2 regions of the Paenibacillus sp. FSL K6-2859 genome follow, and region 2 is predicted to be linked to the other one. Evidence: a T-box and tRNA genes for the amino acid it is inferred to sense, from the RefSeq annotation. Region 2 holds a T-box; the other holds one or more tRNA genes.
The links. A T-box is a leader RNA that pairs with one kind of tRNA and senses whether it is charged. The one in region 2 lies ahead of trpS (tryptophan--tRNA ligase), so its partner is inferred to be a tRNA-Trp.

Region 1: it has a tRNA-Trp gene. The T-box ahead of trpS (tryptophan--tRNA ligase) is inferred to sense a tRNA for this amino acid. The anticodon was not compared.

What each region holds. Positions count from the first base shown of each region.
Region 1 is NZ_JBBOYU010000001.1:5,980,647-5,984,031, forward strand. Features, by position in the region: gene MHB64_RS26545 (AraC family transcriptional regulator) at 202-951, shown strand; tRNA gene MHB64_RS26550 (tRNA-Leu) at 1,086-1,164, opposite strand; tRNA gene MHB64_RS26555 (tRNA-Cys) at 1,179-1,252, opposite strand; tRNA gene MHB64_RS26560 (tRNA-Gly) at 1,263-1,337, opposite strand; tRNA gene MHB64_RS26565 (tRNA-Gln) at 1,344-1,418, opposite strand; tRNA gene MHB64_RS26570 (tRNA-His) at 1,438-1,513, opposite strand; tRNA gene MHB64_RS26575 (tRNA-His) at 1,559-1,634, opposite strand; tRNA gene MHB64_RS26580 (tRNA-Trp) at 1,658-1,731, opposite strand; tRNA gene MHB64_RS26585 (tRNA-Tyr) at 1,737-1,822, opposite strand; tRNA gene MHB64_RS26590 (tRNA-Thr) at 1,828-1,903, opposite strand; tRNA gene MHB64_RS26595 (tRNA-Phe) at 1,931-2,006, opposite strand; tRNA gene MHB64_RS26600 (tRNA-Asp) at 2,017-2,094, opposite strand; tRNA gene MHB64_RS26605 (tRNA-Met) at 2,121-2,197, opposite strand; tRNA gene MHB64_RS26610 (tRNA-Val) at 2,215-2,290, opposite strand; tRNA gene MHB64_RS26615 (tRNA-Glu) at 2,346-2,420, opposite strand; tRNA gene MHB64_RS26620 (tRNA-Ser) at 2,439-2,531, opposite strand; tRNA gene MHB64_RS26625 (tRNA-Asn) at 2,535-2,610, opposite strand; rRNA gene MHB64_RS26630 (23S ribosomal RNA) at 2,671-3,385, opposite strand, start outside.
Region 2 is NZ_JBBOYU010000001.1:5,828,105-5,831,489, reverse strand. Features, by position in the region: gene MHB64_RS26000 (aldose 1-epimerase) at 1-941, opposite strand, end outside; T-box leader at 1,076-1,315, shown strand; gene trpS (tryptophan--tRNA ligase) at 1,377-2,363, shown strand; gene MHB64_RS25990 (hypothetical protein) at 2,365-2,553, opposite strand; gene MHB64_RS25985 (metal-dependent hydrolase) at 2,662-3,385, opposite strand, start outside.

The DNA of each region.
Region 1 (3,385 bases), 150 kb from region 2:
TTTTAACAAATAGACTCTAAAATAGAGATAAAATTATCATTTTCACAAATAATCCGACTAATTCCCGAACGATATGGCCAGTCAGGTTGCTAATTTCCGGATTTATTGATACGATCATATCAAATATTAATGAAAATAATTATATGATTTCGGTCATATTTTTGTGCGATTCGGCTAAAACATAATTAATGGAGGGTCATCATGGATCGTGTTCTATATATTGTAAATGCAACACATGAGGTTAATACCTATATTCCACCACACCAGCATGAATGTTATGAACTAGTCTATTATTTAAACGGATTAGGAACTACTAATGTAGGTTCGCGAAGTTATCATTTTCGTTCTTCTTCATTCGCGCTGATACCACCCAATCATAAACATGACGAGAATCATCGCGAGGATGCTACTATACTATTTGTAGGCTTCCATTCAAATCACCCAAATATGGAGAATTTGCAAGGCGTATATGAAGATGATAAAGACCATACTGTTCTAGAGATCTTGCTTCGAATGAAAGCAGAGTTTACGCGCAAACAAGATGGATTCTCTGAACTATTGAACCTGCAAATGAGCGAAATCACTGTTCATCTGATACGGCTTCTTAGCGCATCTGGGTTTCAATCGCCAACGGAAGACAGAGTCCAATATGTTCTAAACTATATGAATGAGCATTACCGCCATAAGCTATCGGTCGCAACACTTTCTGAGATGTCTGGATACAGCTATGATCGTTTCCGCCATTTATTTAAAGAGCGATTCGGTGCTTCACCTCTACGCTATCTACTATTGAAACGTCTGGATTATGCAAAGTCTCTCTTGCAACATACCCAAATGCATATCTCTGAAGTATCAGCTGCTGCTGGGTTTGTGAATGACGCCCAATTTTGCAATATGTTTAAACGTGAAATTGGTCTCACTCCACGAGCATTCCGCCTAAGCAGTCAATAAAACAACACTCCACACAAAAAGGCCGTTGAATTAGAGACGCCTCTAATTCAACGGCTTAAGAATAAAAGCTCAAAGACAAAGAAAAAAGGTTTGTAAAGTTGCTTATACAAGCGACTTTACAAACCTTTTTGATATACCGGCGAGAGGACTCGAACCTCCACGGTTTCCCTCTCGATTTTGAGTCGAGCGCGTCTGCCATTCCGCCACGCCGGCACATATGAACTTAATGGAGGCGCCACCCAGATTTGAACTGGGGATAAAGCTTTTGCAGAGCTTTGCCTTACCACTTGGCTATGGCGCCATGTAAAATATGGAGCGGACGACGGGAATCGAACCCGCGACCCTCGCCTTGGCAAGGCGATGCTCTACCGCTGAGCCACGTCCGCATAAAATGGCTGGGGATATAGGATTTGAACCTATGCATGACGGAGTCAAAGTCCGTTGCCTTACCGCTTGGCTAATCCCCAATAACATTTTAAAGTAAAATGGGGCGACTGATGGGTCTCGAACCCACGAATGCCGGAACCACAATCCGGTGCGTTAACCCCTTCGCCACAGTCGCCATATTAAACTGAAATTCGTTGCCATTCTTCTTTGTTAAAGTAAATGGGGCGACCGATGGGTCTCGAACCCACGAATGCCGGAACCACAATCCGGTGCGTTAACCCCTTCGCCACGATCGCCATATTAAACTTTAGAAAGAATTTGGCAGGGGCAGCAGGAATTGAACCCACACCAACGGTTTTGGAGACCGTTGTTCTACCTTTAAACTATGCCCCTAAAACTGGTGGAGGATGATGGATTCGAACCACCGAACACTTACGTGAGCAGATTTACAGTCTGATGCGTTTGGCCACTTCGCTAATCCTCCAAGGATGGTGCCGGCGAGAGGACTTGAACCCCCAACCTACTGATTACAAGTCAGTTGCTCTACCAATTGAGCTACACCGGCATGGCACTCATTCTATTGTGAAAATCATGGTGGCTCGAGACGGATTCGAACCGCCGACACGAGGATTTTCAGTCCTCTGCTCTACCGACTGAGCTATCGAGCCAAGGTAAAAATGGCGGAACCGACGAGATTCGAACTCGCGATCTCCTGCGTGACAGGCAGGCATGTTAGGCCAACTACACCACGGTTCCAAAAGATATAATTTCTTGATGAAAATTGGTTGCGGGGGCAGGATTTGAACCTGCGGCCTTCGGGTTATGAGCCCGACGAGCTACCGGGCTGCTCCACCCCGCGTCGTTCTTAAATGAATATGGTGGAGGCTGAGGGGATCGAACCCCCGACCCTCTGCTTGTAAGGCAGATGCTCTCCCAGCTGAGCTAAGCCTCCATAAACAACAATTGTTATTGTACCAAAGTCCACTATGTAAAATCAAGTGAAAATTTGGTGACCCGTATGGGATTCGAACCCATGTTACCTCCGTGAAAGGGAGGTGTCTTAACCCCTTGACCAACGGGCCATACTAAGTAAAAATTTGTGGCGGAGAGAGAGGGATTCGAACCCTCGAGACGCTTGTGGCGCCTACACGATTTCCAATCGTGCTCCTTCGGCCAAACTCGGACACCTCTCCATATGGCTCCCCGAACAGGACTCGAACCTGTGACAACTCGATTAACAGTCGAGTGCTCTACCAACTGAGCTATCAGGGAATATTCATACCAGGCTTGATGCCTGAAAACTGAATCCGAATTGAATTTGCGTTTTAAGTATAGGATAAGCCCTCGACCGATTAGTATTGGTCAGCTCCATGCATTACTGCACTTCCACCTCCAACCTATCTACCTCGTCGTCTTCAAGGGGTCTTACTAATTGGGAAATCTCATCTTGAGGGGGGCTTCACGCTTAGATGCTTTCAGCGCTTATCCCGTCCGTACGTAGCTACCCAGCCATGCTTCTGGCGAAACAACTGGTGCACCAGCGGTACGTCCATCCCGGTCCTCTCGTACTAAGGACAGCTCCTCTCAAATTTCCTGCGCCCACGACAGATAGGGACCGAACTGTCTCACGACGTTCTGAACCCAGCTCGCGTACCGCTTTAATGGGCGAACAGCCCAACCCTTGGGACCTACTTCAGCCCCAGGATGCGATGAGCCGACATCGAGGTGCCAAACCTCCCCGTCGATGTGGACTCTTGGGGGAGATAAGCCTGTTATCCCCAGGGTAGCTTTTATCCGTTGAGCGATGGCCCTTCCATGCGGTACCACCGGATCACTAAGTCCGACTTTCGTCCCTGCTCGACTTGTAGGTCTCGCAGTCAAGCTCCCTTATGCCTTTGCACTCTTCGAATGATTTCCAACCATTCTGAGGGAACCTTGGAACGCCTCCGTTACTCTTTAGGAGGCGACCGCCCCAGTCAAACTGCCCGCCTGACACGGTCCCCGTACCGGATTACGGTACTAGGTTAGAACCTAGATACGATCAGGG
Region 2 (3,385 bases):
GATAGATTCTGACTCTGACCAGGTTCTATCGTTAAAAGACCTGTGAAGGAAGCATCCTCGGATACATTCGGTGCATTCGCGAGCCAAGTATAGGGCTCAATGCACAGAAATTGTTCGGCGGGTCCTTTGGTATATAGCACCCAGTGACGGAATAGATTCTCGTCAGCAGTATAACGAAGGCCATAACCATCATCGCGTAATAATAAGGCTTCTACAGGTTGTTTTTCTCCAATACGTAGAGCAGTATCAAAATTAGTTCCCTGCATGTTCATTCCGGTGTTCAAGGCTTCCAGATCACCAAGTGGAATTAGATTGCCGCTAGGGAGCAATTCATCATTCAGTTCATAAATACTATTTACCGGGAGCTTAAGATTCCAGCGCTCAGGTTCTCCATCAATCATAAACCAGGTGTGATAACCGATTCCAAAAGGAATTCGGTGATCTCCAAGATTTGTAACCTTTAAAGTTTGGGTAAATCGGGCTTCCTGAAGCCTAAACGTCATTTCGAATTTAAGCGGGATAGGGAATTGCTCCATCCAGTGGGGATCATCTTCTGTTAGAAATTCAGTAGTGACCGCGCAACCATCCTCATCTTCTTCAATATCGCTGACACACCAGGCCTGAGTTCGGTGTAGACCATGAATATGATTGTCATTAGCGGTGTTCTGGTCAAATTGATAACTTGTACCCTCGAACTGAAATTGGCCCTTACGAATTCTTCCGGGTGGAATTAATAGCGGCATGCCAAAATGGTAAGGTTTTTGCATAAAGAAAGCTTGATCGCTTTCATCAGGACGCCGTAGAATTTCCCGTTGTTTCTTTACATCAAACAATGAAATCACGTTATTTCCTAGTCGCGGCAAAAGCGTGACTTCCAGTTCACGGCTGTGCAAAATATAAGTATCATAACCGCCCCACTGCCCTTTGGTCACCTGTTTCATGAGATATGCTCCTTTATCGTAACTGTAATCGAATAGAACATGGATAACCTTATCATAACAGATTTATACGGTAGTGGTTAAGTGATTTGACAACTTCTCTTTATGGTTCTATGATGAAGGCATTAATTCATGATGATAATGTGATGACGGGGACAAGTAGGCAGGCATTGCACCTTCAGAAAGCCGGTGGTTGATGCGAACCGGTAGGACAAACCTGATGAATGGACCCCTGAGCGCCGAGCTTGAACGGGAGCTAGATGCCCTAGTAGACCGGCCGGATCTTCCCCGTTAACGGAAGACTAAGGCTGTTTTTTTCTTGTCCAAACAAGATTAAGCAGCGAATAAGGGTGGCACCACGGTCTCACGTCCCTTGCGGATGAGGCTTTTTTTGCGTTCTCGGAAACTTAGAAACGAAATCAAACGGAGGTCTATATTATGAAAAAAGTAATGTCAGGTATTCAGCCGAGCGGTTCACTTACACTGGGAAACTACATTGGAGCACTGAAAAATTTTGTGAAGCTGCAAGAGGATCATCAATGTTTCTTTATGGTAGTCGATATGCATGCAATCACTGTAGCACAAGATCCTGCGGCACTGCGTGAACAGTCAGAGTCCGTAGCGGCCCTCTTTATTGCAGCAGGAATTGATCCTGCACGTTCTAATGTCTATATGCAGTCTCATGTGCCACAACACGCTGAACTGGGCTGGATCATGACGACACTTACAGCAATGGGCGAGCTGGAGCGTATGACCCAGTTTAAAGATAAATCATCAGGTAAAGATTCTGTTGGCGCTGGTTTATTCGTCTATCCTTCCTTGATGGCAGCAGATATTCTTGTTTATAATGCGGATCTTGTACCAGTTGGAGAAGATCAGAAACAACATTTGGAACTGACTCGTGATTTAGCTGGCCGCTTTAATAATCGTTTTGGCGAATTCTTTACCATTCCGGAGCCGTACATTCCAGAGGTGGGTGCACGTATAATGTCTCTGGATGATGGCACCAAAAAAATGAGCAAGAGCAGTCCTAACGCAGGCAGCTACATTGCTCTGTTAGATTCACCGGACATAATCCGTAAAAAAATCAGCCGTGCAACGACTGATTCAGGACGTGAAGTGATTTTTGATCCGGCTAATAAACCAGAGATCAGTAATTTGATGAGTATTTATTCCGAATGTTCTGGAATGACACTGGGGCAAATCGCTGATCGTTATGAAGGGCAAATGTATGGCGGCTTTAAGAAGGATCTTGCTGAAGTGGTTGTAGCTACGCTTGAGCCTATACAACAACGATATAATGAAATTCGTAGCTCGGGTGCGATCACAGATATTCTTGCAGAAGGTGCTGGTCGTGCGCGCATTGTTGCCACAGAGACGCTGAATGGAGTTAAAGAGCGGATGGGATTTCTGCCAGCCCGTTAATCTAATCAGCGCTTAGGCTTTCCTGCTTGCGTCTGATCTTGGCCTTAAGAATAAATCCCCAGCCGATATTCATGACACAGAGAAATCCGAGCAGAAGTGCCAACCAAAAGCTATAACTGATCGCGATTGAAGCGGCAGTAAGAATAAGAATAGAAGAACAAGCGAACCAAAGTGAAAGTCCTTTACCCATTAAGAGAGCCTTCCTTTCTATGTCTGCTAAAATGAATCCCGGAGTATGATAATAATACTCCGGGATTTTTTGTGATTATAGAATAGATCTCTGCGTAAGTCTACAGTTTCATCGTAAAGATCCAGGGTCAATGGAAAATCGTTTGTCGAGCTTCTCGCTGCTAAGCCAACCTACATAAGTATTTAAAGGTCGATATTGATTGTCCATCACTAATACAGCCACAAATGGGTATTGTTTACGATGTAAATAACGTACGTCCCCCCAGCGCACCATATATCCTGAAGGAAGTTCTTCGACTTCGGCTACTGCATAAGAGGTGAAGTATAGAAAGGACTGAATATCAGGGTGCGACTTGGATATTTCCACAGCGGGATGATTCGAGCATACAGCATGTTTGAACCATTCCAATCGATGATTGACTAACTGCCCAACATCATAGCTACCATCTTTTTTCACTTTTACTACGTTCCAGCGCTTTAGAGAAATTGTAGGGATTACAATATAACGTTCGCCGGCATTATGATGTAAATCCTTGAGTTTGATATTACGCGTAAGGCGTGCGTGAACGACGGTTCTCCAAATATAATAAAGAATTGTACAGGCATACAGCGTAATAAATAAAGGTTGCGGCGGAACGATACCGGTGATCCAGAGAAGGATGGCTGCGATATGGCTACCAAATATAAACGGGTCAAAAATGTGGATGATGTTCCAGGCAATCCATTTCTCTGTGAATGGACGTGCAGCCTGAGTGCCATAGGTATTAAATAGATCAGAAAATACGTGAACACCTACGCCAATGAAGCTCCAGAGTGCGATGTGGCTTAGGGCT